DNA from 2 places in the Escherichia fergusonii ATCC 35469 genome. Region 2 is predicted to be linked to the other one. Evidence: predicted binding sites of a transcription regulator. Region 2 holds the regulator's gene; the other holds the start of a gene.

Region 1 (3,424 bases), 360 kb from region 2:
ATCGGCAGTCTGTTACTGCCCTGGCAAACACTACGCCGCATCGCATTAACCATTTTGCGCTCATCAGGATTAGGGGTTTTTATCGGCATGATCCCCGGTGCGGGGGCAGATATTGCAGCTTTTGTTGCCTATAACGAAACTCGTCGTTTCAGTAAGACGCCTGAAAACTTTGGTAAGGGTGAGATTAAGGCGGTGGCCTCCTGTGAGGCAGGCGCGAATGGCTGCACCGGTGGCGCATTGTTACCTATGCTGACGCTGGGGATCCCAGGCGATGCGGTAACTGCCATCATGCTGGGCGCGTTAACGTTACAAGGGATGCAGCCAGGCCCACTGATGTTTACCGACCACGGCGATATGGTTTATACGCTGTTTGTCGGCATGATCTTTTGTTACTTCATGCTGCTAGTTCTTGGACTGCTCTCTTTGAAAGTCATCGGTAACGTGGTGAAGATCCCCGGCAATATTCTCACGCCGATGATCCTCGCGCTTTGTGTTGTTGGGACTTATGCGCTGAACAACAGCCTGTTTGATGTTGGCATTATGCTGATTGCAGGCGTGGTGGGCTATTTCATGCAAAAAGGGGGGTATCCGGCGTCACCCGTAGTGCTGGCATTGATTATGGGGCCAATGGCGGAAAGTAATTTTCGCCGTGCGCTGTCGCTTTCAGGGGGGTCACTCGACTTCCTGTATACCCGACCGATAACCCTGGCATTGCTGACTCTGGCAGCCTTTACGCTACTGACGCCAATAATCCGCAAAATTATGCGCTTACGGCGTCAGTAACTGATATCGCTCCCCGACGTTGGGGAGCGTTTTTTTATTTCAGCAGACGACGCGCCGCTTCCACCACGATTTTCACCGCATGGCTTTCGGTTTGTTTCATCGTCTCAGCATTCGGGATCTCTTGCTGGGTACGATTGACGATAACGCCCGCCACCATACCCGCACGCAGGCCCTGGCTTGCACACATGGTCAGCAGGGTTGCAGATTCCATTTCATAGTTCATTACGCCCATCGCCTGCCACTCTTCCATCGAACCTTTAAAGTGGCGCACAACACGACCAGAGTAAGTGTCGTAGCGTTCCTGGCCTGGGTAGAAGGTGTCGGAAGAAGCCGTCACGCCAACGTGAGTGGTTGCACCAATTGACTTCGCCGCTTCAACCAGCGCGGTCGTACATTCGAAATCAGCCACAGCCGGGAACTCCAGCGGAGCGAAGTGCAGGCTCGCGCCATCCAGACGAACAGACGCAGTGGTCACCAGCACATCGCCGACATTGATATGCGGCTGAATTGCGCCCGTAGTACCAATACGCAGGAAAGTACGGATACCCAGCTGTGCCAGCTCTTCAACAGCAATAGAAGTGGAAGGACCACCGATACCAGTAGAACAAACAATGACAGGTTTACCATCCAGCTCAGCACGCCAGGTGGTGAATTCGCGGTGAGATGCCAGCTTAACTGGCTTTTCCATCAGCGTTGCAATTTTTTCCACGCGATCCGGGTCGCCAGGAACGATAGCCAGCGTAGCCCCTTGTAAATCGTTTTTAGTGAGGCCGAGATGAAAAACATCAGACTTGGACATAAACAACTCCTCTGTGAATCGGTTTAGTCAGAAGAAGCAAAAAGACACTTTACCGAAGGGTTTAACATTTTTTCGTGACACTCATCACCTTGATGTAAATGCGTTGCATAAATTTACCCACCAAAAGTGATGTGAATCACATAAATCACTCTTCATTCTGCATGACTGCATAAAAGATGAGCCGATTCAGGCAATGTGATTTGTTGCATGCTGACTATAGTTAACATTGCGCAACATTTTTATAAGGGTACGGAGAATACCATGGCAACAACACAACAATCTGGATTTGCACCTGCTGCATCACCTCTCGCTTCGACCATCGTTCAGACCCCGGATGACGCGATTGTAGCAGGTATCACCTCTATCCCTTCCCAAGGGGATAACATGCCTGCTTACCATGCCAGACCAAAGCAGAGCGATGGCCTACTACCAGTGGTCATTGTAGTGCAGGAAATTTTTGGCGTGCATGAACATATCCGCGATATTTGTCGCCGTCTGGCGCTGGAGGGGTATCTGGCTATCGCACCTGAACTTTACTTCCGCGAAGGCGATCCGAATGATTTTGCCGATATCCCTACGCTGCTTAGCGGTCTGGTAGCAAAGGTGCCTGACTCGCAGGTGCTGGCCGATCTCGATCATGTCGCCAGTTGGGCGTCACGCAACGGCGGTGATGTCCATCGTTTAATGATCACCGGATTTTGCTGGGGTGGGCGCATCACCTGGCTGTATGCTGCGCATAACCCGCAACTGAAAGCGGCGGTGGCATGGTACGGCAAGCTGACGGGCGATAAGACGCTAAATTCACCGAAACAGCCTGTTGATATCGCAACCGATCTTAACGCGCCAGTTCTCGGCTTATATGGCGGCCAGGATAACAGCATTCCGCAAGAGAGCGTGGAAACCATGCGTCAGGCGCTGCGGGCAGCAAACGCGAAAGCAGAGATTATCGTCTACCCGGATGCCGGGCATGCATTCAACGCCGATTATCGCCCCAGTTATCATGCTGAGTCGGCGAAAGATGGCTGGCAGCGAATGCTGGAGTGGTTTAAGCAGTATGGCAGATCAGTTAGATAACAAGTACAGAATTGCCCTATACGAAACTTATTACGCCGCATCCGGTGAGAAGTTTTGCACGCCTGCCTGCCGTTAATTACGGCAGGTTATTCCTGCTTACGATAGGTACTGTATTGAAATTCATACTCCTCACGGTACCAGGTTTCGCCCCAGAGAACAGGAGCATCATTACCCGTCAGGCAGGTATGCTGGCGCACCATCATCGGGCGCGTTCGTTTGCATTCCAGTGTCTGAGCGATTTCTTGCCCCGGTAGTGCCACACGGATCTGATTGTGAATCGTATGGATTACTACCCCAAGTTGTTGTTCAAAAAGCACCTGTAATGGCAGCATCTCCAGACCTTCCAGCTGCAATTTACGCGCGATATCACCTTTCAGATAGCGAATTTCAAGCGCTAAAGGTTTGTCCTGCACAAGACGTAAACGCATAAGGCGGTATATTTTATCTTGCGGTTCAGCTTTCAAATGCGCCTGTAGTTCCGCAGAAGAAGCACATTCATTAAATTGCAGTACTTTGTACCGCACGGATAAGTCGGCATCCTGGAGATCTTTTTCGAAGAAACCAATCTCCTGTGTGCTGACCCTGGAAATGATAGGTGAGGCCTTAACAAACGTTCCTTTCCCACGAATACGCTCAATTAGCCCCTCTACCAGTAACCCTTGCATGGCATGAACTACTGTCGCCCGAGTCGTTGAATACTGTTGGGCCAGTTCGTTTTCAGACGGTAGCTTTTCCCCCGGTTTAAACTCTCCGGTTTTTATATCACTA
Region 2 (3,424 bases):
CACAATCCTCAGACGGGTTGCGCCATAGCCATTTTGCGTCACCAGCAATACCGTCATCAGGATCCAGTACGACTTCGGCAGATGCAGTGCGGTGCCCATCAGGCTGGCAACGCTTAACATCACACTGAGTCGTCCGGCATTGCGTAGCGCCGGAGACTTTAGTGACAGATAACTTTTCAGTGCCGGCAGTAACGGCATTCGCCGCTGTTTATCGGCCAGTAAATCACGGGCATAGAGCGGTTTTTGGGTGCGTAGTACACGAGCGATGCGGCTGAAGTGCCAATAGCAGAATTGCCCAACAGGATTATCCGGATGCTGGCGGGCGATTTTTTCCAGTGCGCCAATTTGTTTTTCCATCGTAAAGCGCGTCGGCAGGCGATGGTAAAGAATGTCATCAGCCAGCACGCGCAGGCGAGTGGCGACAGTTTGCGCATTCCAGCGGATAACTTCTTCCGCATGGCTACGCTCGACCAGCTTTTGCACCTCTTCCGGCTGATGCAAGCTGACCGAAATATGTTCCTGTAAATCCAGCGCCTCCTGGAAAATACGCAGCATCCGCTTGTAGTCAGTATTATTTTGCGCGGAAAGCATATGCATTTGCTGATAGCACTGAGTAATTAAATCGACCGCTTTTTGCTGGCGCACCAGCAGTGGTGGCAATGCTTTTTCAGGATCGGTGTGCTGGGTAAGCAGGCTGTATTTGGCTTCGCAGTAATCCGCCAGTTCACGGTACAGCAGACTTAGTGACTCGCGTAGCGGTTGTTCGCGCCAGATCCAGAACCAAAACCAGTTAAACAATCCGTACCAGAGAGTGCCCAGCGCATAGATGAGCAACGGTTCCCAGACTGGCATGTATCCCGCCAGACTGAGGGTAAAAATGGCGGCGAGCAGCGATGCGGGAAGCAATTTTGCGTGCAATGGCCCCAGCTCAGCAGTGACACCAAGCACCAGCGTTAATCCGGTCAGCAAAAAGGGCAGGGGAACATCTTTTGCCAGTAACAGCTGTGTCAGCAAGCTACAGGTGGCAAACAGTGACGCACCAATGATTAAGCGTTTGAAAAAACGTTTATGAGGCGTATCAAGGCCCGCAATATTGCAACAGGCAGGAACGAGGGAGAAGAGCAGACCGAATCGTAATTCGCCAAGCATTAACCCAACGGCCACGGGCAAACATAGCACTAGCGTTTGTCGTAGTGCATAGTTGATATCGGGGTGATAAATCAGTCTGCGCCACATCGGGGGAAACAAAATGGCGCGCTACTCAGTAACGCGCCACTCCGACGGGATTAACGAGTGCCGTAAACGACGATGGTTTTACCGTGTGCGGAGATCAGGTTCTGATCTTCCAGCATCTTCAGAATGCGTCCCACGGTTTCACGAGAACAGCCGACAATCTGACCGATTTCCTGACGGGTAATTTTGATTTGCATACCGTCCGGGTGAGTCATGGCATCCGGTTGTTTTGCCAGGTTCAGCAGAGTCTGTGCAATGCGGCCCGTCACGTCGAGGAACGCCAGGTTGCCCACTTTCTCTGAAGTGACTTGCAAACGACGCGCCATCTGTGCAGACAGACGCATCAGAATGTCCGGGTTTACCTGAATCAATTGGCGAAATTTTTTGTACGAAATTTCAGCCACTTCACAGGCGGTTTTCGCACGTACCCATGCGCTACGTTCCTGGCCCTCTTCAAACAGGCCCAGTTCGCCAATAAAATCACCCTGATTCAGATAGGAGAGGATCATTTCTTTACCCTCTTCATCTTTGATCAGCACTGCCACAGAGCCTTTAACGATGTAGTACAGCGTTTCCGCTTTTTCACCCTGGTGAATAAGCGTGCTCTTGGATGGGTACTTATGAATGTGGCAATGAGACAAGAACCATTCGAGAGTCGGGTCTGTTTGCGGTTTGCCAAGCACCATGCGCGGTTATCCTCTGTTATAAGCTTTCTCCAGAGCCAGAAAACGCCGCTGTCTCTGGATTGCCGAAATGTGCTTCCCGCTATCTGGGAAGAGGCTGTCAAATACGTACTGCATCTGTTATGTGAAGTCCGTTACACACATGCAGTACATCAATGTATTACTGTAGCATCTTGACTGTTTTAGCATAGCTTTCGCCGTGTGTCTCCTGGTGTCTCGCTTCAGCTTGACTCAGGTCGCCTTCTGTTGCGCGATTTGGTCAGTACGCGTACGCTGTGAATAAATTTGATGCAGTGGAGTGGCAAAAATGCAAGCGCGAGTGAAGTGGGTCGAAGGGTTAACTTTTTTGGGCGAATCCGCATCTGGTCACCAGATTTTAATGGACGGCAACTCTGGCGATAAAGCGCCAAGTCCGATGGAAATGGTGTTGATGGCGGCGGGTGGTTGTAGCGCCATTGATGTGGTTTCTATCCTGCAAAAGGGGCGTCAGGATGTTGTCGATTGTGAAGTAAAATTGACCTCTGAACGCCGCGAAGAGGCACCACGCCTGTTTACGCACATTAATCTGCATTTTATCGTCACCGGTCGCGACCTGAAAGACGCAGCAGTTGCGCGTGCGGTAGATCTCTCTGCCGAGAAATATTGTTCAGTGGCGTTGATGCTGGAAAAAGCGGTGAATATTACTCACTCGTATGAAGTGGTTGCCGCGTGATTTAATGTCAGGAGTACGATGCCGGATAATTGTTTATCCGGCATATTAGCAGAGTTACTCGATTTTCTTTCCTTCCATCAATCGTTGCACCAGTGGCAGCATAATTAACTCCATTGCCAGACCCATTTTACCGCCCGGCACCACTAATGTATTGATGTGGGAAATGAATGAGCCCTGCAACATCGCCAGCAGCCAGGGGAAATCGATCCCTTCCAGATTACGAAAATGGATCACCACAAAGCTTTCATCCAGTGATGGAATGCCCTTTGCTGCGAACGGGTTTGAGGTGTCGACAGTGGGAACGCGCTGGAAGTTAAGATGGGTGCGGGAAAACTGCGGCGTGATGTAGTTGATATAGTCTTCCATTGAACGTACTACTGAGTCCATCACCGCTTCTCGTGAGTGCCCGCGCTCGCTGGTGTCGCGGATCAGTTTTTGAATCCACTCAAGGTTAACGATAGGCACTACGCCGACCAGTAAATCCACATGCTGCGCAACGTTATGATGTGGTGTGACCACGCCGCCGTGTAGCCCTTCATAAAACAGTACATCAGTGGGTTCCGGTAAAGGTTGCCATGGGGTGAATGTCCCCGGCACCTGATTCCATGGTACGGCTTCGTCGTACGTATGCAGATATTTGCGTGATTTTCCTTTGCCGCTCTGACCGTATTCAATGAAGGTTTGTTCCAGCAGGCCGAAGTCGTTAGCTTCGGGGCCAAAGTAGCTGATATGCCGCCCGGCATCACGCGCCTTGCGGATCGCCATGTCCATTTCCGGGCGCGTGTAACGGTGAAAA

What was found. Region 2 encodes CRP, which controls carbon source genes, mostly activating them, when cyclic AMP is high. Its sites were predicted from a motif close to ATGTGANNNNNNTCACAT; they were not measured.
Region 1: a site for CRP is predicted at 1,707-1,724, ahead of udp (uridine phosphorylase). Genes of this name have one in related genera too.

Annotation. Positions count from the first base shown of each region.
Region 1 is NC_011740.1:3,742,342-3,745,765, forward strand. It holds gene EFER_RS18290 (tripartite tricarboxylate transporter permease) at 1-783, shown strand, start outside; gene udp (uridine phosphorylase) at 818-1,582, opposite strand; gene EFER_RS18300 (dienelactone hydrolase family protein) at 1,844-2,656, shown strand; gene EFER_RS18305 (GntR family transcriptional regulator) at 2,743-3,424, opposite strand, start outside.
Region 2 is NC_011740.1:3,385,602-3,389,025, reverse strand. It holds gene EFER_RS16735 (YccS/YhfK family putative transporter) at 1-1,236, opposite strand, end outside; gene crp (cAMP-activated global transcriptional regulator CRP) at 1,287-1,919, opposite strand; gene EFER_RS16725 (OsmC family protein) at 2,224-2,628, shown strand; gene EFER_RS16720 (phosphoribulokinase) at 2,683-3,424, opposite strand, start outside.